Regions from separate parts of the Thermaerobacillus caldiproteolyticus genome, predicted to be linked through region 1. Evidence: riboswitches for the same ligand, from Rfam matches in the RefSeq annotation. Region 1 holds a riboswitch; each other region holds the start of a gene.
What was found. Region 1 has a riboswitch for cobalamin ahead of ISX45_RS00360 (ribonucleoside-diphosphate reductase subunit alpha). Riboswitches for the same ligand answer to the same signal wherever they lie in the genome.

Region 1 (10,232 bases):
CGATTCCCAGCGAATGCCTTTTAATGCGAGCAAATGATGCCAACCGAACGTTCCAAGTCCGACAGCGCGGTATTTTTGATTGGTCAACTGTGCTTGTAAAACAGGAATGTTATTTAAGTCAATGACATTGTCGAGCATGCGTATTTGAATCGGAATCAGCCGTTCTAATACATTATCGGTCACCGCACGTGCAAGATTGATGGATGATAAATTGCAGACGACAAAATCGCCCGGTGTTTTTTCGATAATAATTTTTCCGTCTTTTGTATATTGTTGCTCGACGATGGTCGGACTTTGGTTTTGCGCGATTTCTGTACAAAGGTTGCTGCAATAAATCATACCGAGATGAGCATTCGGGTTTTTTCGGTTGACTTCATCGCGGTAAAACATGAACGGCGTTCCGGATTCAAGCTGGCTGCGCATAATCCCTTTCATAATTTCAATTGCTGGCACTTTTTCTTTGGACAAGTTCGGTTCATGAACGCATTGCCAATATTTTTCGCGGAAGCTGCCGCTGCCTTTTTCCTCGTCATAAAAGTCTTCCAAACTAAATCCCATCACTTTGCGTACTTCATGCGGATCAAACAAATACCAATCACCGCGCTTCTCGACCTGTTCCATAAACAAGTCAGGAATACAAACGCCGGTAAATAAATCATGCGTTCTCATTCGCTCATCGCCGTTATTTAATTTGGCGTCTAAAAAGGCGAAAATATCTTTATGCCAGACGTCTAAATAAACGGAGATGGCTCCTTTTCGCTGCCCTAATTGGTCGACGCTGACAGCGGTGTTATTTAATTGTTTCATCCATGGAATGACCCCTGATGAAACGCCTTTAAAGCCTTTGATGTCGCTGCCGCGGCTACGAATTTTACCAAGATAGACGCCAATTCCGCCGCCTGATTTAGAGAGATTGGCAATATCGGTGTTGCTGTCGTAAATTCCTTGTAAGCTATCGTCTACTGTGTCTACAAAGCAACTCGATAATTGTCCGTAGCTTTTTCCGGCATTGGCAAGAGTAGGCGTGGCAACGGTCATGTATAAATGGCTTAATGCCCAATACGCTTCCTTGATTAAATCGAAACGGAGTTGCTTTGGTTCTTGGGACATTAATGTCATCGCAATGATTAAAAATCGCTCTTGTGGCAGTTCATATAAGTTTCGATCAAAGTCACGCGCAAGATAGCGATCCGCAAGCGTGCGAATGCCAATGTACGTGAATAGCTTGTCTTTTTCCGGGTCAATCAGTTTGGAAAGTTCGATGATTTCGTCTTTTGAATAATTGTCGAGAAGAGATGGACTGTAAACGCCTTTCGAAACGAGCGTCGTAATCAAATGATAAAGACAACCATAACGCTCGTTTGCGTCATATCCACGGTTTTTTGCTGCTTCTTTGTACAAACGCTTCAAATACATTCGTGCACAAACAAACGTCCAATCCGGCTCTTCCTCGTTAATATAAGACAGCCCTTCAAGAATAAGCAAATGAGCGATTTGTTCAGACGAAAGGCGGTCTCTACTTTCAATCGCTTGAATGATTCGATTGACATATTCGTCTGTCTGTAAGTGCGGAAAATCTTTGGTTACGTCATGGATAAAAGAAATCAGTCTTTCGCGCGAAAACGGTTCTGTTTGTCCTGTTTCCGTCGTGATTATTGTTGTTTTCGTATGTAAGCTCATTGTTTCTCCTCCTCATCCCAATAAAAAAATCCACTCAAGTTTGAGTGGATGAAACGATAGCGTAAAAAGGGTACGAAAAGCCCTTCTTAAACCATCGTTTCATCTTCTCAATCCCCGAAGAATGTGAAACGTAACAAGCAAGGCAGGTCTCCTGACTCGTGTTTCTTCCTACTTTGGATCCTTCCCGTATACGCGCCGCAGGAGCCTTCGTATACAGTGGAATTTCCATTTCGTCCACACATACAGTTGCGGGGACAGTTCTGGATTCGCACCAGATTCCCTATTAAGTCCATTCGGACACCATTGCTTGCGGTTTTTGATCGAAAACTATATGTAGTTTATTTTTCGGGTGACCAACACAATATATTGTGTTGGTGTAGGTGCTGGTACCATCATATAATAAATCAATGGAAATTTCAACTATGTTTTTTTGTTCTTCTGATAGGATACGTGTTATCCGAGAGGAAGGGAAAGATGTTCTTGTTTTTTATTTGATAACCTATCTAATTTTGTGAGCAACGATTTAAGAGAAAATCCGATAATGGCACCGGGAATGACCGATAACATCGGCAGCCAAATCGGACCGAAAAATATACCGAAAATGGTTATGTGAGGTGAATACATAAGTCCTACCGTGACAAAATAAGCGGCAAAAACAAATGGAAGAGAGGAATACATAGATTTTCCCCCACCTGCATCTTTGTAGGCGTCCCACATAGCGAAAAAGTATAAACAAGGATAGAACATTAGCCATTGATAGTCGATAACTTTGGCTGCCTCGACGTTTTTCCCTAAAAAACTTAATTGAATTGCTTCGTTAAATCCAGATTGCATGTTAATGAGAAATTCTAAGAGGATAAACACTGAGCCTTTAAAGTATTTTTTGTTAAGGAATTGCCCAAATCCTGGTAAAGCAATGCTCCATAATAATTGTTCAATCGCTTTCACGTTCTTTAACCCTTTACTTGTAATTTTGTTTGGTTGAGAAGACATTTGACTGAAAAAGGTGATCGTTCCCTTGGTTTTATATGGACACCTTCGTTTTGGGTATAAAAAAAGTTATTTCAATTACATTTTTTGCAAAAAGATGTATTTTATGCTTTTTTAAAATAGTAAAAAGTCTAAAGCGGATACTAGCTTAACGAATGTACGGCAACGTTAACGGACAGATTGGCCGAATTTTCATATGGAAGTTTGGGAAATATTCTTCCAATTTTTCAGAATAATTAGTATAATGAGATTTGAAGAGACACAAAGGGGGAAACAAGCGTGAGAGGAATCAAATCAATTCTACTTTGGGGGCTGATTTCTGTCCTTGGGGCAGCTGGATTTGCCGTTTTAGCGTTACAACGCGGGGAGACGGTCAACGCCATTTGGCTGATTGTAGCTGCTGTATGCGTGTATGCAGTGTCATATCGTTTTTACAGCAAATTTATTGCTCAAAAAGTGTTTCAACTTGATGACAATCGGAAAACACCTGCGGAAGTGTTTAACGATGGAAAGGATTATGTACCGACGAATAAGTGGGTATTATTCGGACACCACTTTGCAGCGATTGCCGGGGCTGGTCCGCTTGTCGGTCCAATTTTAGCATCGCAAATGGGATATTTGCCGGGAACGCTTTGGATTATTGTCGGGGTTGTTTTAGCTGGAGCAGTACAAGATTTCATTATTTTGTTTGCGTCGATGCGCCGTGATGGAAAATCACTTGGCGAAATGATTAAAGAAGAGATAGGACCGGTTACGGGCTTTATCGCACTGCTTGGGATTTTAGGAATCATGATTATTTTATTGGCGGTATTAGCGCTCGTTGTTGTGAAAGCGCTTGTAGGAAGCCCGTGGGGAATGTTTACAATTGCGGCAACGATTCCAATTGCCATTTTTATGGGCATTTACATGCGCTATATTCGTCCGGGACGGGTAGCCGAAGCTTCCTTGATCGGATTTGTGCTATTAATCGCGTCGCTTGTTGCCGGTCAGCATGTAGCGGAACATCCAACATTAGCGAATATGTTTACTTTTAAAGGTGAAACGATTGCGCTGTTAATGATCGCTTATGGGTTTGTTGCTTCAGCGTTGCCAGTATGGTTATTGCTTGCACCGCGTGATTATTTAAGTACATTCTTAAAAATTGGAACGATTGTCGGTTTGGCGTTAGGAATTCTTGTTGTTGCACCGGACTTGCAAATGCCAGCGCTTACAAAATTCATCGATGGTACTGGACCTGTTTTCGCGGGTGATTTGTTCCCATTCTTATTTATTACGATCGCATGCGGAGCGGTTTCGGGATTCCATGCGCTCGTTTCATCCGGAACGACACCTAAAATGATCGAGCTTGAAAGCCATGCCCGTCCGATTGGATATGGGGCGATGTTGATGGAATCTTTTGTAGCGGTAATGGCACTAATCGCTGCATGCGTGTTGACGCCGGGAGTCTATTTTGCAATCAACAGCCCTGCAGCGGCGATCGGCCAAGATGTTGTGCAAGCAGCACAAACGGTGTCGTCATGGGGATTTACTGTCACTCCAGACGTTTTACAAGAGCTTGCTAAGGATGTCGGCGAACAAACGATATTGTCTCGTACAGGAGGAGCACCTACGCTAGCCATTGGCATGGCGGTAATTTTATCAAAAATCATTGGCGGTAAAACGTTAATGGCGTTTTGGTATCATTTTGCGATTTTGTTCGAAGCGTTGTTTATTTTAACTACTATCGATGCAGGGACGCGCGTAGGACGTTTTATGATTCAAGATATTCTTGGACATTTCTATAAGCCGCTTGCGAAAACCGATTCTTTACTAGCAAATATTATTGCGACTACGTTATGCGTATTGGGTTGGGGATATTTCTTGTATCAAGGAGTTATTGATCCACTTGGGGGTATCAATACATTATGGCCGCTCTTTGGCATTGCGAACCAAATGCTAGCGGGAATTGCCCTCTTATTAGGGACAACCATTTTATTTAAAATGGGCAAAAAGGCGTACGTGTGGGTAACATTAATCCCGACGACGTGGATTTTAGTGGTTACCATGACGGCTGGATTCCAAAAATTATTTCACGGTGATCCAAAGATTGGATTTTTGGCCCATGCGAACGAATTTAAAAAATCCTTAAGTCAGGGGAAAATTTTGGCGCCAGCAACGAATGAAGCACAGATGAATCAAATTATTATGAACGATTATATCGATGCTACGCTTTGTGCGATTTTCATGCTTGTTGTTATTGCGATGCTCATTTCGTCTTTGAATATATGGATGAAAGTAATAAGAAACAAACATGCATCATTAAAAGAGTCACCTTATATTCCAAGAGATGCAGGAGATGAGGTTAAGCATTATGCGTAAGTTTTTTCAAAAGGTTCTAGCCTATCGGAAACAATTTCTTGATTTGCTTGTTGGTGTACCGAATTACGAGAAATATGTCGAGCATATGAAGACACATCATCCAGGAGAGCCGATTAAGTCACGAAAAGAGTTTTTTTGCGAAGCACAAGAGGCGAGATATAACGGCAAAGGTGGGAAAGTATCGCGTTGTTGTTAAAGAAAGGGGACTGTTTGTTTCCCTTTCTTTTTCCTTAATGAGGATGTGATTTTTTGATGTTTGCTGCTATTTCGTTAGCGAGCTCATGGCCAATGATATTTTTTGGATTTTGTAATTCTGCCTTTGTTTAAAGATAAGAAGTGAAAATTTTCCTATCTTCAGCGCCCAATCGCTCAGGGCAAAGAAGAAACATTTGCACATCGTGAGAGCCAAGATGGCGGTATTTCGCCGCTGGCCTACAGGGCGTGGGCAGTTTTTCGGCGAAACCGAGATTTTGTTTTGCTTTGTCATTAGTTTGCATTCATCCATTTGTATTACTGTTGGTATGTGTAGCTTATGTCATTGCATAAGGGGGAATTAGTGATGCGAATACTAGTCGTTGGTGCCGGGGCAGTTGGTGGATATTTCGGTGGTCGATTGTTAGAAAAAGGGGTTGATGTCACATTTCTTGTACGTGAGAGAAGAAAGAAACAACTGCAAGAACGGGGGTTAGTCATTCAAAGCGTTCATGGGACTGCTGTGCTGAAGCCGACAACGCTCGTAACAGGAGAGAAGATAGAGCCATTTGATGTGGTCATATTTTCTAATAAGGCCTACCATTTGCGTGAAGCGATCCGGGATGTGAAACCATATGTCGGCAAGAATACACTTATTTTGCCATTACTCAATGGAATGGCGCATATGGATATACTTTGGAGTGAGTTTGGAAAAGAGAACGTACTAGGCGGTCTCTGTTTTATCGAAACGACACTAGATGAGAAAGGATCGATTATTCAAACGAGTCCATCTCATGATGTAAGATTTGGCGAATGGTCAGGGGAACGGACAGAGCGAGTGAATGAACTCGAAGAGTTGTTTTCAAACTGCAATGCCCGCTTTCGCTTAAGCGAGCAAATTGTTACCGATATGTGGCATAAATATTTATTCATTGCGACGATGTCAGGGGTTACAACATTATTTCGTGCTCCGATCGGTCCGATTCGTGCCGGGGAGTATGGACAGGACATCATATTAGCGTTGGCGAAAGAAATCGGCGCTGTTATGAGAGCGCACGGTGCTCCAATTGCGGATGGAATTGAGGAGAAGCAATTGGAACAAATGAACGAAATGTCTTCAGAGATGAAGTCTTCCATGCAGCGCGACATGGAAAAAGGACAAATGGTAGAAGCGGATCATTTGCAAGGGTATTTATTGAAGCTAGCAAAAGAGTATAAGATTCCGACACCACTATTAAAAGCGGTTTACCATAATCTGAAAATTTATGACCAGAACCGAGCATAAAAAGGAAACACATCGATGATTCCGAATAAGTTAAAATAAGAATTATTGCTCCATCAAGCAGCATGAGCATTGCCTTGACGGAGCAGCTGCCAAACAGCGATTAGAATCGTTAGGGGTTATGGTTTCTTTTGGAAGACATATGTATGAGATTGATGAATTTTCTCGTCTCCGGGTGAATCCTGTATGAAGCGTTTGCTGGCACTATGTGAAAGCCATTTTAACAACGCTCGGCTGGTTTAACTGCAATCAGTTGTTGAAATATATTTGATTACGATTTAATCAAGAAAAATCCTAAAATATTAGGCAGATATTCTGAGATTAACAGCGTTAATCAACGCGTTCTTACAGCGGTTTACCTTTTTCTGCGTTTGCTATGAAAAAGGGATTTGACGATACCCCTTCACTATTTTCAAGATGTGCCGTGGAGGAGGGGGCTTTTGCGATCGAACTGGCGGAAACGTGGAGTGATGATCAATGGGATATCGATCAAGAAAATCGTGCGTTAGAGGACCAGATCATCAGTGAAGGAGTTGCGGAAGGGATCATCATCGGCTGTAATTTTTGGAACTTGCTGCAGGGTTTATGACGTCCTTAAAAAACGCAATTGTTTTTATAGAAGATGATAATCTAGTCAATCCACAAATATTTGATCGAGATTTATAATTGCTTTCACACTAGCCAGAATTTTTTAAGTCAAGGCACTGGTGATCGGTCGATTTCAAAAGCTTCCATGATGACGAACGAAAAACTTATCAAAATCGTGAAAAAGCAAGAACTGTGACATATCCAGTCATGTGCCACTGATTTTCGCATTTTCTATTGGAGGTAGATATATACTCAAGCGTTTTTGAATAAGATAGAAATCACACTCCAACAGCATTCAATCTTTTCATTCGCGTTTATATGCGACTGAAAAGGAGAGCCCTTTTCTTTTTGAGACACTCAGCATAAGAATGAAAGATAAAAGCGAATATAGGATTGATGTGGATTGTGATATAAGCAGGGCTGTCATCGTATAATCAGCTAAAAAAGCTAACGTCTCTCCACTTTACTTTAAAGGGGGCCATTGGCCGTGTCTGGATAATCTTGTGCTCAAGAAAGATCCATCGCAAAAAATGACAGCTCCATTTAAAGTGCTGATTATCAACTATATCACTAAACAATTATCTTGTTTTTCAATTCGTTTGAAGCCTTTTCTGCTGTCGTTACCATTCTTGCAAAATCATATTCTTAAATGGCTATGCGGTTATTAGTTCCATGGTGCTCTTAGATAAATGTTGTTACGTATTGGTCAATTCGCTTTTAAACATTAAATCGGTAAGTAGTACCATTTTTGGTATAAAAAATTCCTTTTTTCATAAAATGCATTGTATATTGTGGTGATGTAGTGTAGAGTAATGTTGAAAGCGCATACAGGTAAAAGAGGAGGATACAGCCTTGAACAAGGTATGGTGGAAAGAAGGAGTAGCGTATCAAATTTATCCAAGAAGTTTTATGGATTCTAATGGTGATGGAATCGGGGATCTTCGTGGAATTATACAAAAGCTTGATTATTTAAAAGACCTTGGAATCGATATCATATGGATTTGTCCGATTTACCAATCACCGAACGCCGATAATGGTTATGATATTAGCGATTATCATGCGATTATGGAAGAGTTTGGAACAATGGAAGATTTTGATTTGTTGCTCGAGGAAATTCATCAACGCGGTATGAAAGTTATTTTGGATCTTGTCATTAACCATACAAGTGATGAACATCCTTGGTTTATTGAATCGCGTTCATCAAGGGATAATCCAAAACGTGACTGGTACATCTGGCGCGATGGAAAAAATGGCAAAGAGCCGAACAACTGGGAAAGTATTTTTGGCGGATCGGCTTGGGAATATGATCGGAAAACCGATCAATATTACTTACATGTATTTGATGCAAAGCAGCCGGATTTAAACTGGGAAAACGAAGAAGTGCGACGCGCACTATATGAGATGATTAATTGGTGGCTCGATAAAGGTATTGATGGATTCCGCGTCGATGCGATTTCTCATATTAAGAAAAAGCCCGGATTGCCGGATTTACCGAATCCCAAAGGGCTTGATTATGTTCCATCCTTCGCTGGTCATATGAACCAAGAAGGGATTATGGAGTATTTAAAAGAGCTGAAAATGCAAACGTTTGCGCAATACGATATTATGACCGTCGGGGAAGCAAATGGCGTCAAAGTCGAGCAGGCGGAAGAATGGGCCGGCGAAAAGAACGGAATTTTTAATATGATTTTTCAGTTTGAGCATTTAGGGTTATGGGAAAAAGGAACGGACGGTGGAGTTGATATTCGTCAGTTGAAACGCACGCTGACGAAATGGCAAAAAGGTCTTGAAAACCGAGGCTGGAACGCATTATTTTTAGAGAACCATGATCAGCCTCGTTCCGTTTCGACGTGGGGAAACGATAAGGAATACCTTACCGAAAGTGCGAAGGCGCTTGGCGCGATGTATTTTTTGATGCAAGGAACGCCGTTTATTTATCAAGGGCAAGAGATTGGCATGACGAATGTCCGCTTTGAAACTATTGATGAATACGATGATGTCGCAATGAAAAACTTTTATCGACTGGAATGGGAAAAAGGGCGTTCACATGAAGAAATCATGGAAGTCATTTGGAAAAAAGGACGAGATAATTCACGGACACCGATGCAATGGTCGAATGAAACAAATGCTGGTTTTACAACCGGAACACCATGGATAGGTGTAAATGAAAATTACAAAGAGATTAATGTAGAAACACAGTTAAAAGATCCTAATTCCGTTCTTCACTTTTATAAAAAAATGATTCGCCTTCGCAAAGAAAATGATGTTCTTATTTATGGAACGTACGATGTAATTTTAGAAAAAGATAAAGCGATTTACGCTTACACACGAACACTCGGGAACGAAAAAGCCGTCATTATTGTCAACTTGAGCGACAAGCCTGCTCTTTATCGTTATGATGCGATCAAATTGTCTTCGGATGATTTAGTGTTGCAAAACTACGAAGTAAAACCTCATAAAAACACAACACGCTTTAAGTTGAAGCCATATGAGGCGCGGGTGTATTTGTTAAAGTAAATAGTGATAGAAAGGGCAAGCAATGATGCTTGCCTTTTTTCTTCAAGGAATTCAAGGAAAGAAATATGTATATGTCCGTTGAACTCGTAAAAGAGCAAGTTGTAAAAAGAATAAGAGGAGGTGTAGCCTAGTTACTAAAATCCTGCCATGAACTGAAGGAGACATGACGAAAGCTACTGTTGAAATGAACCACGGAGTGCCTTTCACAGCGAGGGAATGGCAAAGGGATTCTCTTTTTGATGGCAGCTTGGGTGAGGGTCCGAGCATTATGCGGTGCTTCTTGGTTCCATCGCGGCTAGTAGATCTTTTTTATAGATTTTAGTAACTAGGAATGAGAAATGGAACATATTCGCTACCCGATCGGCAAATTTGAAAAGCCAACGTCTTTCCGTGAAGAAGATGTAAAGCAGTGGATTTCTGATATTCGAATGCTGCCAAAGCAGTTGCGTGAGGCGGTGAGCGGATTGAATGATGAACAGCTAAACACGCCATATCGTGAAGGAGGATGGACGGTTGCTCAAGTTGTGCATCATCTTGCTGATGCGAATATGAATGCGTTTATTCGTACAAAACTTATCGTAACGGAGGAGCTTCCTACTGTAAAACCTTTTGAAGAGAACGATTG
Region 2 (10,232 bases), 1.5 Mb from region 1:
GAAAAGACAAATGCTTCTAGTTTCAAAATATCTCCTACTTTTGCCGATGAAATAAAGTCTACTTTGTCAATCGATGCGGTAACTACCGCCTTTCGGGCATGGCGCATTGCAGCGATTGCCGCAATCTCGTCAATATAAGCCAAAACGGTGCCGCCGAAAATGGTCCCTAAATGATTCGTGTTGGAAGGAAGGACGAGGCGTGTTTGAACCGTTCTGGACTGTTGAATAGGAACCCCCATTTCTTTTTCCCTCCATAATTTATTGAGAGACCGTTTTGGTTACGAGTTTTTGGCGGTATATCTTTGCTGCTTCGACCATTACTTTTAAAGCAGCTATTGCTTCCTCCGCATTTCGCGTTTTTAATCCGCAGTCAGGATTTACCCAGAACTGATGATGGTCTAGTACTTGCAATGCCCGTTCTATATTTTCGCCAACTTCTTCGATTGTTGGAATGCGTGGGCTGTGGATGTCATAGACACCTAAACCGATTTCTCTTTCATACCGATAAATTTCAAAGGAATGAACGAGTTCTCCGTGGCTTCGTGAAGATTCTATTGAGATGACATCCGCGTCAAGAGCGTCAATGGCCTCGATGATATCTTCAAACTGAGAATAGCACATATGTGTATGAATTTGTGTTTCGGGCTGAACGGAACAAGTCGCTAAGCGAAATGCCTCAACGGCTGCTTCTAAATATCGTGTCCGCTTAGAGCGCTTCAACGGTAACCCTTCGCGTAATGCTGGCTCATCGACTTGAATCATGCCGATTCCGTTCTTTTCTAACGCCAGAACTTCTTCGCGAATTGCCAGAGCGAGCTGACGAAGAACATGAAATCGATCTATGTCGTTTCGTACGAACGACCAGTTTAAAATCGTCACAGGTCCTGTCAACATTCCTTTGACAGGTTTATGAGTTAATGTTTGCGCATACGCTGTTTCATCTACCGTCATTGGCTTGTTAAAAGCGACATCTCCGAAAATAATCGGGGGTCTTACACAACGAGAGCCATATGATTGCACCCATCCATTTGTCGTGCAAGCGATCCCGGTTAGCTTTTCGCCAAAAAATTCAACCATATCCGTTCGTTCAAACTCTCCGTGCACCAACACGTCAATATCTAGTTTCTCTTGAATATGGATCCAATTTTTGATTTCTTTACGGATAAATGATTGGTAGTGTTCTTCTGTCCATTCGCCTTTTTTCCATTTCAGACGAGCTTGACGAATTTCTTTCGTTTGTGGAAAACTACCGATTGTGGTTGTCGGTAGTACGGGCAAATTCCAGCGCTTCTTGTGATCATGTTTCCGTTTGGAATAGTCGATTCGTTTTGTCGGATATGTTTCGATATTCGCCAGCGCTTCTTGGACGCTTTGTACATTCCGGGATGAGGACATGACAAATGATTGATAATGGCGATCGTAATGTCGAAAATCGTCAATTGTCCGATCTCCTTTTACATATTGAGTAAGTTCGTATACCTCATCCAACTTTTCATCAGCAAACGCAAGTGCTTCTTTCAGCAGTGGCGGCAATGATTGTTCATGTTGAACTGTAACAGGAACGTGCAATAAGCTGCATGATGGCTGAATGATTAGGCGATCTACATCAATATAATGAGCGAGGTGATCGATGAAGTTTGCTTTTGCTTCAAGCGATGACTTCCATACATTTCGTCCATCAATGATTCCGGCAGCAAGAACTTTATCATCCGGGAACCCCCATTTTCTCATATGTGATACGTTTATGCCTTCGTCATGAACAAAATCTAAACCAATTCCGGCCACAGGCAATGATACGATTTCTTTATAATGAGAAATGCTTTCGTAATACGTTTGCAAAATAATGTGAAGAGAAGGAAGTGCCGCATGAAATGCATCGTATACGTCATGAAAGAAGCGAATGATCGTTTCATCTATATCCTGTACTAAAATCGGTTCGTCAATTTGAACCCATGATACTCCAGCCTCATACAATTCTTTTAACACTTGAATATAAATAGGAATTAAAGAAGACAGATGGGTTTTGAAATCGTTATGATCGTATTTTTTTGAAAGTAATAAAAATGTAATTGGACCTAACATAACTGGTTTTGTATCGATATTCAGTTCCTGTTTGGCTTCTTCGTAAAGATGCAACAGTCGGTTTTCTACCAAGATAGGAGTTGTGTTTTCAAGTTCAGGAACGATGTAATGATAGTTTGTGTTAAACCATTTCGTCATTTCCAATGCGCTTTGGTGTTTAGCTCCTCTGGCCATGGCGAAATATGTTTCCAATGAACCGCCGCTCATATGTTGGAATCTCGAAGGAATATATCCGAACATAAATGCCATATCAAGCATATGGTCGTACAATGAAAAATCACCAACAGGAATAAGATCAATTCCTTTTTTCATCTGTTTTTGTACATGACGAAGCCGAAGCCGCTTCATCGTGTCATACAATTCGGTTTCAGATATGGCTCCATTCCAAAATGATTCTAGTGTTTTTTTCCATTCACGGCGTTCACCAATTCGCGGATAACCAAGATTTGAACTAAAAACGGCCAATATGAGCACCTCCAAGTGAATTTATATCTCAACACAAATAAAAAATCCCTCTTTTCCGCAGTAAAGTAAGAGGGGTGAGAGATGACTAACTTGTGTTGAGATATGCAAAGTGCCCCAACATCATGATCCTCACTCCTCCCTATGACGCGTAGGTCGTAAGTGCATACAACAGGCAGGTCTCCTGACTTAGGATCATCGTTGGCTATCTCCTTCCCATTTCATACAAGAAACAGTGGATGATGATAGACAACTCCCCATTACAGTGGCGCGACCGTGTTGGATTTTCACCAAACTTCCCTTTTAAGCGACATAGAAGGGATTCCGACTATGTCACACCTGTTGCGTGAACTTGAACTATATGAAATTGATTTATGAAATTCAGAATAAGTGATTTTTTCTGTTTTTTCAACAAAAATTTTGTTTCAGCATTTTTCTTAAGCGGGACATTATTTCTAATCAAGGAATCAGCTCATGTTCTTTTCGGAATTGTAAATTGCTCAAGTACAGTAAATTGAATTTATCTTCTACAATCAAATGCATCTATATGCTGAGTCTAATGTTATTTAAGGATATAAAAAACTTTATTCAACAGGGGAGGGAGAGTTGAATGGATATAAAATTTTTAATTGACAAGTTTAATGATAATGATTATCATTATTTATGGTTTTGATAATTAATTTCATTTATAAAGGGGGGATAATTTGAAAAAGAGATTGTTGCTAGTATGTTCTCTCCTGCTCCTTTTGTTAATGGGAGCATGCGGTAATCAAGGGGGGCAAACTGCGTCTGGACACGAAAAACAGGCGAAGACAGAAGAAAAAGAAACAAGAACATATAAAATGGTGAATGGAAAAGAAGTTGAAATTCCCAAAAATCCAAAGAGAATTGTAACGGACTTATATTTAGGTGAAATTTTAGCTCTTGGAAAAAAACCTGTTGGGGCAACTGATTATGAGTTAAAAAACCCATTTCTTACAAAAGATCAGCTTTCTGGAATTAAAGATATTGGGACTCCTATTTCACTTGAAAAAGTTACAGAACTTAATCCAGATCTCATCATTACTTCAGATTCCGAAATATACGATAAGTTATCAAAAATTGCTCCAACAGTTCTCATTCCTTATGGTACATATAACAATGATGTTCGCGAAGATATAAGAGCATTTGGAAATCTTTTGGGCAAGAAAAAGGAAGCAGAGGAATGGATCAAGAGATTTGAGAAAAAAGCTGAAAAAGCTCGGGAAAAAATAGCAGGGGTCATTGGTAAAGATGAGACAGTAGGTATTTATGAATTGCATTCAAAAGATTTTTATGTGTTAGGTGCCAACTGGGGAAGAGGTGGACAAGTTCTCTATAATGCTCTTCAGCTGAATCCACCGAAAAAGGTTAAAGAAATGGTTAAAAAGGGAACACCGCCTAAGCAGATTTCGTTAGAAGTATTACCTGAATATGCTGCGGATCATATGTTTTTTACGGTATATGATACAGAGGATAGTGTAATCAATGAGATGAAGAACAGTCCCATCTTTAAAAATCTCGATGCTGTAAAAAACGGTCATTTCTATGAAATGGATTTAGACAAGATGTATTATTATGATCCTATTGCTATTGAAGGCCAAATCGATATTATCGTAGATACGCTGTTATCTCATAGCCAGAAATAATTCGAACTATAGTATTTTCAAAAGTAGACATAATATCCATGGCTGGACAAAGTTATATAACCAGCTGTGGAGAAAGTAGAAAATGAATGGACTTGTCAAGGAGTTTTTATTTACAATAAATAATATCAATATAATTGTGATAGGAGATGAAGCAAGTGTTCAAAAAGAAAAGATTTTTGTTTGCAGGGGTCATGTTACTTATTTTTCTCATTATGCTTGGCGCATGCGGAAACCAAGAGGGAAACAATGAGGCTGAAAAGGAAAAACAGACAAAGACAGAAGAAGCAACAACTCAAACATTTAAAATGGCGAATGGAAAGGAAGTAAAGATTCCTACTCATCCGAAACGTGTCGTTATGCCGTATGAATTTTTAGGGAATGCACTAGCGCTCGGAGTAAAACCGATTGCGGTTACAAATCCGTTGCTGAAAAATCCTTATATTACAGAAGATCAAATGAAGGGAATTGAAAATGTCGGAAATCCAATTTCGCTTGAGAAAGTAGCGGAATTAAAGCCTGATTTAATTATTGTCTATTTAGATGATCAATATGAACAGCTATCAAAAATTGCGCCAACTGTCGTGATTCCGTTTGGACATTACAAAGGCATTCAGGAAGAAATGCGTGTGTTTGGAGATGTTCTTGGAAAGAAAGAGAAAGCAGAAAATTGGATCAAACAGTTTGATAAAAAAGCGGCTGCCGCTCGTGAAAAGTTACATGGAGTTATTGGAAAAAATGAAACAGTTGGTATTTATGAATTATCAGGAAAAGATTTTGTTGTGTTTGGCTCAAATTTTGGACGAGCAGGACAAATCATCTATAATGCGTTACAATTAACTCCACCGGAAAAGACGAAAAAAGAAGTTATCGAAGGTCCACAACAATGGAAAACGATTTCTCTAGAAGCATTGCCTTCTTATGAAGCCGATCATATGTTTTGGACAGTATATCGGACAGAGGGAACGGATCAAATCGAAAAAGAAATGAAAAATAGTGCGATCTGGAAAAATTTAAAAGCTGTCAAAAATAATCACTTATACAAGATGAAACTTGAAGATGTATGGTTCACCGACGCTATTTCGCTGGAACATCAGCTTGATCTTGTCGTAGACACATTGCTTTCCCATAATAAAAAATAGTACAGTATGACATATATGAAACCAACAAGCTTTTCTGCTAATCATTCCGAATGAAGCCGGACAAATGAATTTTGTCCGCTATGGTCAGCATGCTTTCATTCGGGTCGGCAAGAAAAATCTTGCCGACCATAGCAGAAAAGCGTTCTTCTTTTTGCACTTATTATAGATGAAGAGAAAATAGGTGGAAATCATGAAAAACGATACAGTAAATCAGCATTCGCGGACGTGGGTCGCGATGATGGTGCTCGTCGTTGGAGTTTTGGCTATCGTTTTTGGAATCGCATTATCCATTTCCGTCGGTGCTGCCAATATTCATCTTTCGACGGTATGGGAAGCGATTGTTCATTATAATTCGAATCAGACGGAACATGCGATTATTCGAGATTTGCGTCTGCCACGGGCACTTGCGGATGTTTTAGTAGGTGCTAGCTTTGCGGTGGCGGGTGCGATCATGCAAGGGATGACGCGAAATCCGCTTGCTGATGCCGGACTTTTAGGTTTAAATGCTGGGTCCGCATTGATGGTAGCAGTTTGTTTTGCGTTTTTACCAGGATTATCCTATAATTCTTTGATTCTATTTTCCTTCTTAGGAACAGCTGTTGCGGCAGGACTTGTATACGGGATTAGTTCGCTTGCCCGGGGTGGCTTAACGCCGGTTCGTCTTGTGTTAGCGGGAGCAGCAGTTAGTGCATTGTTAACGGCGCTGAGCGAAGGAATTGCGATTCATTTTCAGTTAAGTCAAGAGTTAGCATTTTGGTATGCAGGCGGAGTGGCTGGTGTGAAATGGAGCCAATTGAAAGTGATGACCCCGTGGCTTGTCATTGCCTTAGTTGGAGCATTGCTTTTATCGCGTTCGATTACGCTCTTAAGCCTAGGAGATGAAGTAGCGACAGGATTGGGACAAAAAACGGTCTTGGTAAAAATGGTCGGTACAATCATTGTGCTTCTCTTAGCAGGAGTGTCTGTATCTGCGGTCGGACCGATTGGTTTTGTCGGACTTGTCGTTCCGCACTTTGCACGATTTTTCGTTGGCGTGGATTATCGCTGGATTATTCCTTGTTCGGCCGTAATCGGAGGAGGATTCATGATTATTGCTGATATTGGTGCAAGAATGATCAATCCTCCTTATGAAACACCAATTGGTGTGTTATTTGCGCTTATTGGTGTTCCGTTCTTCCTCTACGTGGCCCGAAAAGGAAGGAGGGAAATTTCATGAATGGAGTGGAGCGGCGAAAGAATCTTCAGCGTTTTTCCATACTTGCTACTTTTTCTGTTCTGATTCTTATTGTGTTTGTGATAAGTATGAACACAGGTTTCAGTCGGCTATCCCCGCTTGAAGTGTTTCAAACGCTGTTTGGAATGGGAAATGAAAAGCAACAGTTGATTTTGTTTGAATTTCGTTTGCCTCGTATTGTGATTTCCCTTCTTGCCGGAGCAGGATTGGCCGTATCGGGGTGCATTATGCAGGGCATTTCCCGCAATGCTTTAGCGGATCCGAGTATTTTAGGAATTTCGCACGGGGCTGGTTTAATGGTCGTTTTATATTTGTCATTTTTCCCAACACATTTGGATGTTCCCGTTTTGTTTTTACCAGTCCTTGCGTTTATCGGCAGTTTGTTAGCGGCTGCTCTTGTGTTTGGATTGTCTTATCAAAAATATGAAGGGCTGTTGCCAACACGTCTCGTTTTAACAGGAGTGGCAGTTGCGGCAGGATTGAGTGCGCTCATGACGGTTCTTTCTCTTCGACTAAGCCGGGAACTTTATCAATTTGTGGCGGTATGGCTAGCTGGAAGCATTTGGGGTACGACGTGGGATTACGTGTTAGCGCTTTTACCTTGGATCGTCGTCTTATTTGCTTTTGTGTATTATAAAGCACTCGTACTTGATGTGTTATCATTTGGAAACAACGTCGCCACAGGACTTGGTGCGTCTGTTTCAAAAGAACAAGTAAAACTGCTAGCAGCAGCTGCTGGACTTGCGGCTGCTTGCGTGTCTGTCAGCGGGGGCATCGGTTTTATCGGTTTAATTGGTCCGCATTTAGCACGGCGGCTCATCGGGCCAAATCATAAATATTTGCTGCCGGCCTCGGCGCTTGCAGGGGCCTTATTGTTACTGACCGCCGACACGATTGGTCGTACGATTCTACAGCCATCAGAAATTCATGCGGGCATCGTCGTGGCGATCATCGGGGCACCGTATTTCTTGTATTTGCTAGCCCGATCCAATCATTAATCGTATGGAGGAATTTCACGATGGAGAGAAACCTTGAACTCTATGATGTAACCATTGTTGGCGGAGGTCCTGTCGGGTTATTCGCTGCTTTTTACAGTGGGCTGCGCGAGCTAAAAACGAAAGTCATTGAAAGTTTGCCAGAGTTAGGCGGGAAAGTGAGAGGGTTTTTCCCCGAGAAAATTATTCGAGACATTGGTGGGATTCCTGAGATTACTGGGGAGCAGTTAATTCAAAATTTAGAGCGGCAAGCCAAAACATTCGCACCAACGATTGTCTTAGGTCAACGAATCGCCTATATGGAAAGGCAAAAGGATGGCACGTTTTTGTTGACAAGCACAAATGGCGAGCAACATCATACACGCACCGTCATTCTTGCGATCGGACATGGAACATGGGAAGTGCAGAAGCTGGAGATCGATGGTGCCGATCAGTACGAAGGGCATACGCTTCATTATAAAGTTGGATCATTAGAACATTTCCGTGGAAAGCGAGTACTTATCTCCGGAGGCGGTAATACAGCGTTAGACTGGGCCCATCAATTGGAGCCCATCGCTGAAAAAGTCACGATCGTTCATCGCCGTGAAGAATTTTCCGGATTGGAAAGCAGCGTGACGAACATGAAGCGCTCGTCAGTGGAACTGTTGACACCATATGTAGTCAAACAACTATACGGACAAGGAACCCTTCTCGAAAAAGTGCTGATCGAACATGTAGGAACGGGGGAAACGGTAGAATTACCGGTTGACGAACTCATTGTTAGTCATGGTTTTCACATCGATCTCGGGCCTATCAAAGACTGGGGACTTGATATGATGGAAGGGCGCATTGTCGTTAATGGAAAAATGGAAACAAACATCCCTGGCATATTTGCCGCAGGAGATATTGTATACTATCCTAATAAATTAACGTTAATTGCCGGAGGATTTATGGAAGGACCGACGGCGGTCAATAGCGTCAAAATGTATCTTGAGCCCAACGCTCAACCAATGGAAATGGTTTCCACCCATCATCAAGCGTTTGTCACGAATTAACCTTAGTCTTGGTCTACGTCCTGCACATGTCAAAATGGGTGTTTTCTCGCTGATTAAGATAAAACCGAAAGGAAGTGGATCGCTTGATTGTAACCGAAAATTTAGACATTGCGTACGATCAAACATTAATTGTCAAACAATTGAATGTGGAAATCCCACCCCATAAAATCACAGCGTTAGTCGGGGCGAATGGTTCAGGGAAGTCGACGATTTTGAAAACGATGGCGCGCTTGATGAAGCCAAAAAGCGGGCATGTCTTGCTTGATGGTAAAGCGATTCATCGATTAAAAACGAAAGAAGTGGCCAAGCAATTGGCGATTTTACCACAAAACCCGACAGCTCCGGAAGGGATGACGGTCATCGATTTAGTGACATATGGCCGCTTCCCGCACCAGCGCGGCTTCGGTTCGTTAACGCAAAAAGATAAAGAAGTGATCCTCTGGGCCATCGAAGCGACGGGGATGGAAGAATTCGCTTATCGTCCTGTCGATCAACTATCGGGCGGGCAACGGCAGCGAGCTTGGATTGCGATGGCGCTTGCTCAAGAAACACCCATTTTGTTTTTAGACGAGCCGACGACGTTTCTTGATATGGCTCATCAGTTAGAAGTCCTTAATCTTTTAGAGGAGCTTCATGAAAAAGAGCAGAGAACGATTGTTATGGTTGTCCACGATTTAAACCATGCAAGCCGTTACGCTCACCATATGATTGCAATTAAAAAAGGAACGGTGGTCAAAGCAGGCACTCCGATGGAAGTCATGCAACCAGATATTATCGAGGAAGTATTTGGGATTCAGTGTGATATCATCCAAGACCCGCGTACAGGCTTGCCGTTATGCTTACCGTATGCGATTAGCCGTTCCCAAAAAGAGCCGGTAATAGTATAGGTTAAGAGATAAACAAGGCTGATTTCTATATGAAAATTAGCCTTGTTTTTGTTTTGAGGAGGTGTTCCTCTCCAGTGTGTCATGAGCGTTGTTATGAGTCTTAGTTCAAACAATCACGATTAAAATTCGATTTCACCGTAATTATTTATGTGGTCTCATGATAAATTTCTTGACGATGAACGTTGTAAATGTAATCATTTTCTATTGAATCGGTTTTCTGTCCTGTGCAAGCGGGATGAAGAATGCGGTATGATGCGTTTGAACAATTTACACTACTCCCACTTTGAAGTAAGGAGTTTCTTGGGGAAATGCTTCTACTAAAGAGAAGTTGACTAAGCTCTATATTCCGTCCCGGTCCTGAATACGTGACGCATAGCTTGGTTTTCTGTTTCGTCAGCTGGGAGCATGATGGAGGAAAGAGGTTACGTGACAGTCCTCTTTCCTGTCACAACTCCCTACCTTCCGTTCTCAAAGACAATCTATACGAAATATTCCTGTTGGCACATATGTTCGGAATGACCGCAAAAAAGGTGATTTGAGCTATGCTCTGCACATGCCAAAATGAGCGTCTTCCCGCCTGTTTACCATAAAGAATACGCGAAACGGTAAATAGAAAATTGTTTTGTTGAAGTCCTTATTCTTATGTAAGACCATGCTGATTAATGAAAGATATGGGGATTGTAAAAAATATACATCACCAATCGGAGGAATGAAAAGAAGATGATTCACGTT
Region 3 (10,232 bases), 1.8 Mb from region 1:
GAGCAGGAGTATATGAACTAGGCGGCCAAGAAGTAATCGTTCAAGGGGAACAGGCCACATTGCAAGATGGAACGCTGGCAGGAAGTATTTTGAAATTAAAGGATGCTGTCAAAAAAATGATAGAGTTTACCGGTTGTACCCTTGAGGACGTCATTCGCATGGGATCGTGGAACCCGGCTAAACAATTAGGCATTCTTGAACGAAAGGGGAGCATTCGCGCCGGCAAAGATGCGGACCTTGTTGTGCTGAATCAAGAATATGAGGTAGTCATGACATTTTGTCGCGGCAAACTCGCATATTCGAAATAGGAGGGGTCTGTCGTGAAACTCATGGAAGTAAAAGATTACAAGGAAATGAGTGAAAAAGCGGCGAAAATCATTATTGAACAAATAAAGAAAAAGCCGAATTCCGTTCTCGGCTTAGCAACAGGAGAAACAGTGCTCGGAACGTATGCAGCATTAGCGGACGATCATCGCCGAAACGGAACATCGTATGAACGTGTCCATACTTTTAATTTGGATGAGTATCTTGGCCTAGGACCGGATCATCCAAATAGTTACCACTATTACATGAACCGTCATCTTTTTTCTCATATTGATATTCCTGTGTCACAAACATATATTCCGAACGGGCTTGCCGATGATGCGGAAGCAGAATGCAAGCGTTACGAGAATTTGATTGATGAGGTAGGTGGAATCGATCTACAACTATTAGGGATTGGGCGAAACGGACATATCGGTTTTAATGAACCAGGAACGCCGTTTTCTACGGTAACGCATGTCGTCGAGTTGGCTCCATCCACACGCCAAGCGAACGCCCGCTTTTTTCCTACGCTAGAAGACGTACCAGGCAAGGCCATTACAATGGGAATTGCAACGATTATGAAAAGCGGACACATCATTTTACTTGCATCAGGAAAGACAAAAGCGCCGATTATGGCCCAACTCTTTGAAAAAGATGTGACACCGCTAATTCCTGCGTCCGTTTTAAAAACGCATCCAAATGTCACGATCATTGCTGATCAAGAAGCATTATCGCTTGTGAGAGATGAGCAGCGAAAGGTGTATGCGATATGATTAACAAACATTCTCCTCTTCCGATTTATTATCAGCTTGAACAAGGGATAAAAGAAATGATCGAAAAACAGCAGCTTAAACCAGGAGAAATGATTCCGTCTGAGCGGGAGCTTGCTGAAACGTACGACATTAGCCGGATGACGGTTCGTCAAGCGATCAATAATTTAGTAAACGACGGCTATTTAGTGAGAAAGCGAGGAAAAGGCACGTTTGTCGCTGCGAAAAAAATCGAACAGCCGTTAAAAGGATTGACGAGTTTTTCTGAAGACATGAGAGCTAGAGGGATGGACCCGGGAACGAATGTGCTTGACTTTCATATTATTCCTGCCGATCAATCATTAGCCCAGCAGCTCGACATTCGCGAAGGGGCGGATATTTATGAAATTCGCCGTATCCGTTTAGCTGATCAGTTGCCGATGGCTTTAGAAACGTCGTACTTGCCCTGCGCGCTCGTACCCGGTTTAACGCGGGGGATTGTAAGCGGTTCCGTCTATGAGTTTATTGAAAATAAATTAGGATTAACGATCCGCTCGGCGGTGCAAGTATTAGAAGCATCGGTGGCGCGGAAAGTAGAGGCAAATCTTTTACAAGTGAAAGAAGGAGCACCGGTTTTATCCATTCAGCGAAATAGCTATTTAGAAAATGGACGACCATTGGAAGTGGTCAGATCGATTTACCGAGGTGACCGTTACAAATTTACGATCGAAATGGAACGGTAGAAGGGCAAGTTACTTGCTTTTCGATAAAGAATGACAAAAAGAGGGGGAATATATGATGTTAGGATTTTTACAGCGCCTTGGAAAAGCGCTAATGCTGCCGATTGCCGTTCTTCCTGCGGCGGGGTTATTGCTTCGTTTAGGGCAACCGGATTTATTGGATATTCCGTTTATCGCAGCAACAGGAGATGCTGTTTTCTCCAACTTGCCTTTATTGTTTGCGATTGGGGTAGCAGTCGGATTTGCAAAAGATGGGAATGGTGCCGCTGCGTTAGCCGGCGCGGTTGGTTATTTTGTGTTAACAAAAGGAGCTACAGCGATTAATAAAGACATTAATATGGCGGTATTAGGGGGGATTCTTTCAGGAGTTGTCGCTGGTCTTTTATATAATCGCTATCATAATATTAAGCTGCCGGACTGGTTGGGGTTTTTTGGCGGAAAACGGTTTGTGCCGATAGTTACTTCTCTGGTGATGCTTGTACTAGCATTGATTTTCGGGTATGTATGGCCGCCAATTCAAGATGGAATTAACGCAGTTGGCAAATGGATTATTGGCGCTGGCGCGTTAGGAGTTGGTATTTTTGGCTTTTTGAATCGTTTGTTAATTCCGATTGGATTGCATCATGTGTTAAACAATTTAGTATGGTTTGTCTTTGGAGAGTTTAACGGAAAAACAGGAGATTTAGGCCGTTTCTTTGCGGGGGACCCTAGTGCCGGCATTTTTATGGCTGGGTTTTTCCCAATCATGATGTTCGGTCTTCCGGCAGCGGCGCTGGCGATGATTGCTGCAGCGAAAAAAGAGCGTCGTAAAGAGATAGCCGGTGCGCTTATCGGGGTTGCATTTACATCGTTTTTAACGGGAATTACAGAACCGATTGAGTTTTTGTTCATGTTTTTATCGCCGTTGCTTTATTTTATACATGCCATTTTAACAGGTCTTTCGCTGACGATTGCGACGATGTTAGGCATTCACCACGGATTCAGCTTTTCAGCGGGAGCCATTGACTATTTCTTAAACTTAGGCATTGCCCAAAGACCATATTTGTTGTTAGTACAAGGAATCATTTATGGAATTATTTATTTTGTTGTCTTTTACTTCCTTATTAAAAAGCTTGACCTAAAGACACCGGGACGCGAAGATGAAGGCGAAGAGATGGAAAATCGTACAGTGCAATCTGAAGGCAAATATGAAAATCTTGCCGCAAAGTACATGGAAGCGTTAGGCGGAAAAGACAATGTAGCGCAAATTGATAATTGCGTCACACGTTTACGTCTAAAAGTCAATGATATGTCAAAAATCAATGAAAGTGAGCTAAAACAATTAGGAGCCAAAGGTGTTATTCGTCTCAACCAAACGGATTTGCAAGTGGTCGTTGGCACGGATGTTGAATTTGTGGCGAATGAGATGAAAAAACTATAAACTTTGCAAGCCTTGGCTGTTTATCTGAACAGCCAAGGGCTTTTTATAGTCTGGGATTAGGGGAAATCGAACGAGTTATTTTTCGCTTTCTTTTTAATTACACATAAAAGGAGTATCCTTATGAAACGCTTGTTAGATTGTACTGCTTCTGATTTTCGCAATATGAATGGAAAACAATTGAAACAATCGATTAAAGCGTCTGAGGGAAGAGTAATTGTTTCGGAAATCATTGGGGCGTTTGCGCCGCTTTATCCAGCAGTGACAAATGCAGAAATAGCTGCCGCTTTTGGCGCTGATTTACTGTTATTAAATTTTTTTGATGTGTTTGCACCGCATTTTAATGGTTTAGATATGAACGAGCCTGATCAAATTGTAAAACGCCTTAAGGAGTTAACAGGGCGTCCGATTGGTGTCAATTTGGAGCCTGTCGATCCGAACGCTAAACAGTTAGAAGGCTTAACATCGCTTCCTAAAGGGAGATTGGCGACGGAGGAATCGTTGCAGGAAGCGAAGCAGTTAGGTTTTGATTTTGTTTGCTTAACAGGCAATCCTAAAACAGGCGTTACCAATGATGAAATTGCCAAAGCGATTGAAAAAGCGCGTTCCGTCTTTGGTGATGATGGCTTGATTATTGCCGGAAAAATGCATGGAGCAGGCGTTGCCAATGAAACAGGGGGAAGCATCGTTTCCGAAGAAGTAATGGAACGCTTTATTAACGCCGGGGCTGATGTTATTCTTATGCCATCGCCAGGAACTGTCCCAGGGGTGACATTAGAAAAAACGGAAAGGCTTGTTCGTTTTGCGCATGAAAAAGGAGCGCTAGTCATGCTGACAATCGGCACAAGCCAAGAAGGGGCGGACGAGCATACGATCCGTCAAATTGCACTTACAAGTAAAATGGCCGGAGCTGATTTATATCATATTGGGGATGCTGGTTACCATGGCATTGCCATTCCAGAAAACATTATGACGTATTCGATTGCCATTCGCGGCAAACGTCATACATACATTCGTATGGCGAGCTCTCCGTTGCGGTAAATGAATCACCAATTCCAGAAAGAAAGTGAGAACCTAACCACACTATGGAAGTGAAATACTTTCATAGTGTGGATTTTTCTTTTAATTTATATTGTTTGGGAGGAAGATCTTCATGATAAGGCATAAAACGTGGCAAAAAACGCATACATACTTTTTGTTAAGGATTTTGATCGAGGAGATCTAAACTACTTTCGCCTAGCTTTGAATATATAAATATGACTTGATATTTCGACTTCCCAAGCAGCACACCCTAAGCGATGGAGAACTTCCTCTTTGTGACTACCTTTTCAACTGCGAAATAAAGAATTGTTATTCTTAACGATCATGTTATGACGTGTAACTGTTTCATCCGTTAGTATAAATTGTCTATTCGTTCTAATATTTCAAAAGCGATTTCCATTGTTTATCAATACCGAATGGATCTTTATTTCATGATGAATGTTTTCTGTTTTCTTTCGGTTTGGTTTAATGGACGCATCACCGGAGAAGTAGATGAATGTATGTTCACGATGTTCTTGAAGTGCGTGCAAGCTAGTTCAAAAGTTTTCTATATAAAAGATCTATCCGCTCTTTTTGGGTCTTCTAACGAATGAATATCAGTTGATATTGGTATCTCACCATTTCATTCCTTATAATCCAAATATTTAACTATAAATAGAATGGAAATTAAGATTTATTTTAGTTATTATTTTCATACTATTCATAACCTTTGGTGCTGATAAGAGTACCTGCTACATGTCGAGTAATTTCTAAAAATCAACATATGACTTACTGGTATTTGTCTAAACATGTTGGTGTGATGTTGAATAAACTACCAGCATAAAGAACGAAAGGGGGAGAGAGAATGAGTACAGAGTGGAGAGGTTTTTCCAGTAGTGGAAATAACCGTTCTAATAGTCACAGTCGTTCGGATTCAGATAGCCGTTCAAAAGCAAATGTCGATTTTGAGTCCGAGAATGATTTGAAAAATAATACAGAATTAGATAATGACAATGATTTGAAAAATATAGACCGCAATACAAACATCGCAAAAGTTACTAACAGCGGAAACTCAAAAGTAGATCTTGATATTAAGGTGGATTCTGATTCTACGGCAAGAGTGCGTGCGCGTACAGAATCTGAACAAGATCAAGAGCAAGAACAAGAGCAAGAAGACTAATAACTAATAGTTGTAGTAAAACAATATAGCATAGGTGGGATAGTTTCTATCCCACTTTAAATTGTATTTCTGGGGGAAGGATATGTTATGGAAAATATAAATGATCATCAAACTTCTTTAAGGAATTTAGGAAATTTATCCTCATTAGGGAAGATATCTTCTTTTGATAGCCATTCAAATGCATCACAAATTGGCCATAGCGGGAACTCTGATGTTGATATTAATATAAATGTTCAAGTTGATACAATGCCAATTGCCTTTGCCATTCTATGTTCATTATTAGCTACTAAACAACTAACAAACGAAGAGTTTGATTTAGCTGTTCGGAAATTAGAGGCTCTATCAAATAATTACAAAAAATCCAATCATATAAGAGAAGTAAACGATGTATCTAAAGTTAAACTGTTAAATCAAAGCAAATGGGGAAGGTAATATGTAGTCACCTTCCCCTATTTACATAGGTAACGAATATTTATTTGATTGATTTTTATGAGGATATATTCTAATATTCCGCTCTGTTTGAAATGGCTTCTTGCTTTTGAGAGGTATAAAAATCAGCGTACGACCTAATGGCATTTGTCCAAACTTTTACTTATTTGTTTGAATAAATTAACTATATAACAAATGGAAGGAGAAGAGATAATGAGTAAATTATGGAAAAATTTATCTGAAAATGATAATAACCAATCTATTAGCCGTAGCCGTTCAAATTCAGACTCAGATAGCCGTTCAAAAGCAGATGTTGATTTTGAATCTGATAACGATTTAAGAAGTAATACAGAATTAGATAATGACAATGATTTAAAAAATGTAGACCGCAATACAAACATCGCCAGAGTCGCCAACAGTGGCAACACGAGAATAGATCTTGATATTAAGGTGGATTCGGATTCTACGTCAAAAGTGCGTTCGCGTGCGGAATCTGAACAAGACCAAGAGCAAGAACAAGAATTCGAAGACTAATCATATCGGGAGCTGTCTCTTAATTGATGAGATAGTTCCTTTTTTGATTTTGAACATTAGCAAGGAGTTTTGACATTGGAATAAAGGTCTGACTCAACTTTGCACAACCACTCAAGTGCTTTATCAGCTGTTTCGATAGCCCCTAAACTCTACATCCTTTGAATTCAAGAACTGACATAGATGGAGTCTTTTAGTTACACAACGGGGCATTAAAAACATTTTACATATGTCGAAAATCTGTATTTTATATAGAATTGTTTGATAAGGGTATTGTCATGTTTGGATTATAAAATCAATTGGAAAAATTAACGATTATTATGTTATGCATGTTATAATGAGCATGTCTGTGTTTAGCACAAATGAGGAGAGGTGGAATAACATGTTTGGAAAAGTCGCTGCTGATGTGCTTGGATTAAGTGATGTAGGGGCTGTGATTAAACCGGAGAACTATGATAAAGTTGATGCCGACGATTATGTGATGCATGAAGATGGGGAGAAAATTTACTTTTTGATTAAGTCAAAGTCTGATGAGTATTGCTTTACGAACAAAGCGCTTATTCATCTTGACGGAACGAGCGCAACAAGCAAAAAGCGCACGCTTCGCCGTTATGATTACAGCAAGCATCGCATTTCTGATGTGACATTGGAAACAGCGGGTACGGTCGATTTAGATGTGGAAATTAAATTTAAAATCGGTTCTGAACAATACTCGATTGATGTGCATAAAAAGCATATCGAAGAAGTGAAAGATTTATATAAGGCATTGCTGAAAATCGCAGAAATCTGCCACGAAAACGAAACGACATTAGACTATGCTCGCCAAAGTCTAGAGTTAGCTTCTACAGTTTTAAGCCGCATTGCAAGTACACCAAATGATTTAGCGGAACAGTTCAAAGAGCTCAACCAAATTGCATTTCATTGGTTAGTTGACACGAAAAAACAATATACGGTAAAAGATTTTGGATTTGTGTTTGAGCGTTATATTCATAATTGATGATTATCCAAACACTCGGATCGGATTCGATTCGAGTGTTTAGGTTTGAATGATATCGCACCAGCTTCTTATTTTTTTATTGTCAATGATGGTCATTTGCATTAATATATAACTGTAAATTGTTCGACAAATTCACACAATTTTATATCATGGCAGAAAAGGTGTCGAACGGGCGCGGTGTATTGCCCTAGTAGACTTAATAGGGAATCTGGTGAAAGTCCAGAACTGTCCCCGCAACTGTAAATGCGGACGAAATGAAATCACCACTGTGCCGTGTGATGGCGAAAGCTGTTACCTGCATGGGAAGGTTCAGAGTAGGATGATGCATGAGTCAGTAGACCTGCCTTTGCTGCCGAATGTTTCCTATCTTCGGGGAGTGAGATGGTGAAACGACGAATGAATGTTTACATATCAAGCATTTCTATATTTTGTCGTTTCTTACTCATTCCTAGATAGGAATGGGTTTTTTATTTATACATCAATCAGAGAGGAGAATAAACATGAAGCAGTGGAAGTATTATGTGATGTTTCTTGCTTTTCTATTAACATTCGGGCTGCTGGTCGGATGTAATAGCGAAAACGCGAACAATGAAACAACTGCCAAAAAGCAAGAAGCAAAAACAGAAGAAGCAGTATTTCCGGTGACGGTAAAAGACGGATTAGGAGAAGAAGTGACGATCCAGTCCGAGCCAAAAAAGATTGTTTCGTTGATTCCTAGCAACACAGAAATCGCCTATGCGTTAGGATTAGGTGAGAAAATCGTTGGTGTGAGCGATTTTGACAACTATCCGGAGGACGCCAAAAAGAAAGAAAAAATCGGCGGCACAGATTTCAATGTCGAGAAAATTATTTCTCTGAAACCTGATTTAGTGCTTGCGCATGCTTCAGGTGCCCATAACTCCAAAGATGGATTACAACAATTGAAAGATGCAGGAATTACCGTATTGGTTGTGAACGATGCCAAAACGTTTGATGATGTGTATCATTCGATTGAATTAATCGGAAAAGCAACAGGGACGACGAAAAAAGCACACGAGATCATTGAAAATATGAAAACAAAGCTTGAGGCGATTAAAGAAAAAGCAAAAAGCATAAAAGAGAAAGATCAATTGAAAGTATGGGTCGAAGTATCACCGGCACCGGAAATTTATACGGCCGGAAAAGGAACATTTATCGATGACATGTTAAAGGTGATTTCAGCGAAAAACGTGGCTGGTGATCAAGAAGGCTGGCCGATGTTTACGGAAGAAAAAGCAGTTGCTTTAAATCCTGATGTCATTATTACAACATATGGAGATTATGTAAAAGATGCGACGAAGCAAGTGATGTCTCGTCCTGCTTGGAAGGACGTTCCAGCTGTGAAAAATAAACGGGTGTACGATGTGAATTCTGATTTAGTCACACGTCCAGGTCCGCGTCTTGTCGAAGGGGTAGAGGAACTTGCTAAAGCGATTTATCCAGAAGTCTTTCAATAATGCAGCGATTTACGCGGTGACGGTCGTCGTTGTGATCGTTTCTCTTTTGTTAGGGATATCGATAGGCTCTCTATCGATTCCCTTTTCTACTATTATTGATATTTTTTTATATCAATGGTTTGGAACTCCATTGAATAGCGATATTCCTACCAATCTTGTTCAAATCGTCATGGAGATCCGCTTGCCGCGTGTTGTATTGGCATTCTTGGTAGGCGCTTCGCTCGCACTGGCGGGCGCGGCATTTCAAGGGCTGTTGAAAAACGCACTTGCTGATCCGTATACGCTTGGCGTTTCTTCCGGGGCTTCCGTTGGGGCGGTCATTGTGCTCTTCTTCGGTATTCAATTGCCGTTTGTCGGCACGTTTACATTGCCGATTGTCAGTATTCTATTTGGGCTTTGTACGCTGTTTCTTGTGCTTTTGTTTACAAGAGCGGTCGAACGGAAGATGTCGGTTGAAACGATCATTTTAGCTGGAATTATGTTTGGTGCGTTTTTTAGTGCGCTTATTTCGCTCATGATTGCGTTGACGGGAGAAGAATTGCGGCAGATTATTACATGGCTGATGGGAAGCGTGGCGATGCGAGGCTGGAATTATACGATGATGACGTTGCCGTTTTTTCTTATCGGTTCTTTGTTATTGTTATGGAATTCTCGTGAGCTCAATGCGTTTGCGTTTGGAGAGGCAACAGCGGCTCACATCGGTGTTGATGTCATGAGGAGAAAGCTTGTTATTTTAACGGGCGCTTCGCTGTTAACCGGCTCTGCGGTAGCCGTTTCTGGCACGATCGGTTTCGTTGGCTTGGTCATTCCCCATATGATTCGATTAGTATGCGGTCCGAATCATCGCTTGCTTTTACCATTGTCGCTTTTGTATGGCGGTGCGTTTCTTGTCCTTGCTGATTTGGCCGCGCGAACGATCATTTCGCCGCGCGAACTGCCGATAGGTGTCATTACTTCCTTGATTGGTGCTCCGCTATTTGCAGTGTTATTTTTTAAAAGAATGAAGAGAAAGACGTGATGAATGTGCTCGAAGTGAATAACGTGTCTTATCGTTATCATGACAAAATGGTATTGCAAGATGTGACGTTTACCGTTCAAAAAGGGGAATTGTTTGGCATTCTAGGACCGAACGGCAGCGGAAAAACAACGTTATTAAAGTTGTTAAGCAAGGAACTGTCACTACAAACCGGAATGATTTTTCTCAATGGAAAGCCGCTTGTTTCGTTTTCACAAAAAGAATTGGCACGGCTTGTTGCCGTATTGCCGCAAAGCGTCGATACGACGTTCGGTTATACGGTAAAAGAAACGGTCGAGCTTGGTCGTTATGCTCATCAAGGCAGCCTTTTTCCAAAATGGACAGAGGGAGATGAGCGGGCAGTGATAAAAGCGAT

Region 2: it holds a riboswitch for cobalamin, as region 1 does, so the genes downstream of both, metE (5-methyltetrahydropteroyltriglutamate--homocysteine S-methyltransferase) here and ISX45_RS00360 (ribonucleoside-diphosphate reductase subunit alpha) in region 1, are expected to answer to the same signal.
Region 3: it holds a riboswitch for cobalamin, as region 1 does, so the genes downstream of both, ISX45_RS09350 (ABC transporter substrate-binding protein) here and ISX45_RS00360 (ribonucleoside-diphosphate reductase subunit alpha) in region 1, are expected to answer to the same signal.

What each region holds. Positions count from the first base shown of each region.
Region 1 is NZ_CP064060.1:65,746-75,977, forward strand. It holds gene ISX45_RS00360 (ribonucleoside-diphosphate reductase subunit alpha) at 1-1,680, opposite strand, end outside; cobalamin riboswitch at 1,805-2,001, opposite strand; gene ISX45_RS00365 (hypothetical protein) at 2,134-2,628, opposite strand; gene ISX45_RS00370 (carbon starvation CstA family protein) at 2,950-5,028, shown strand; gene ISX45_RS00375 (YbdD/YjiX family protein) at 5,021-5,224, shown strand; gene panE (2-dehydropantoate 2-reductase) at 5,588-6,505, shown strand; gene ISX45_RS00385 (hypothetical protein) at 6,927-7,091, shown strand; gene ISX45_RS00390 (glycoside hydrolase family 13 protein) at 7,943-9,607, shown strand; gene ISX45_RS00395 (YfiT family bacillithiol transferase) at 9,946-10,232, shown strand, end outside.
Region 2 is NZ_CP064060.1:1,602,171-1,612,402, reverse strand. It holds gene ISX45_RS07885 (acyl-CoA thioesterase) at 1-239, opposite strand, end outside; gene metE (5-methyltetrahydropteroyltriglutamate--homocysteine S-methyltransferase) at 259-2,547, opposite strand; cobalamin riboswitch at 2,702-2,902, opposite strand; gene ISX45_RS07875 (iron-hydroxamate ABC transporter substrate-binding protein) at 3,249-4,211, shown strand; gene ISX45_RS07870 (iron-hydroxamate ABC transporter substrate-binding protein) at 4,367-5,350, shown strand; gene ISX45_RS07865 (FecCD family ABC transporter permease) at 5,586-6,566, shown strand; gene ISX45_RS07860 (FecCD family ABC transporter permease) at 6,563-7,582, shown strand; gene ISX45_RS07855 (NAD(P)/FAD-dependent oxidoreductase) at 7,603-8,613, shown strand; gene ISX45_RS07850 (ABC transporter ATP-binding protein) at 8,688-9,500, shown strand; gene ISX45_RS07845 (ABC transporter ATP-binding protein) at 10,221-10,232, shown strand, end outside.
Region 3 is NZ_CP064060.1:1,881,499-1,891,730, reverse strand. It holds gene nagA (N-acetylglucosamine-6-phosphate deacetylase) at 1-308, shown strand, start outside; gene nagB (glucosamine-6-phosphate deaminase) at 330-1,076, shown strand; gene ISX45_RS09385 (GntR family transcriptional regulator) at 1,073-1,795, shown strand; gene nagE (N-acetylglucosamine-specific PTS transporter subunit IIBC) at 1,851-3,212, shown strand; gene ISX45_RS09375 (DUF7916 family protein) at 3,333-4,250, shown strand; gene ISX45_RS09370 (hypothetical protein) at 5,095-5,409, shown strand; gene ISX45_RS09365 (hypothetical protein) at 5,497-5,841, shown strand; gene ISX45_RS09360 (hypothetical protein) at 6,052-6,372, shown strand; gene ISX45_RS09355 (PH domain-containing protein) at 6,752-7,366, shown strand; cobalamin riboswitch at 7,509-7,728, shown strand; gene ISX45_RS09350 (ABC transporter substrate-binding protein) at 7,867-8,841, shown strand; gene ISX45_RS09345 (FecCD family ABC transporter permease) at 8,822-9,859, shown strand; gene ISX45_RS09340 (adenosylcobinamide amidohydrolase) at 9,859-10,232, shown strand, end outside.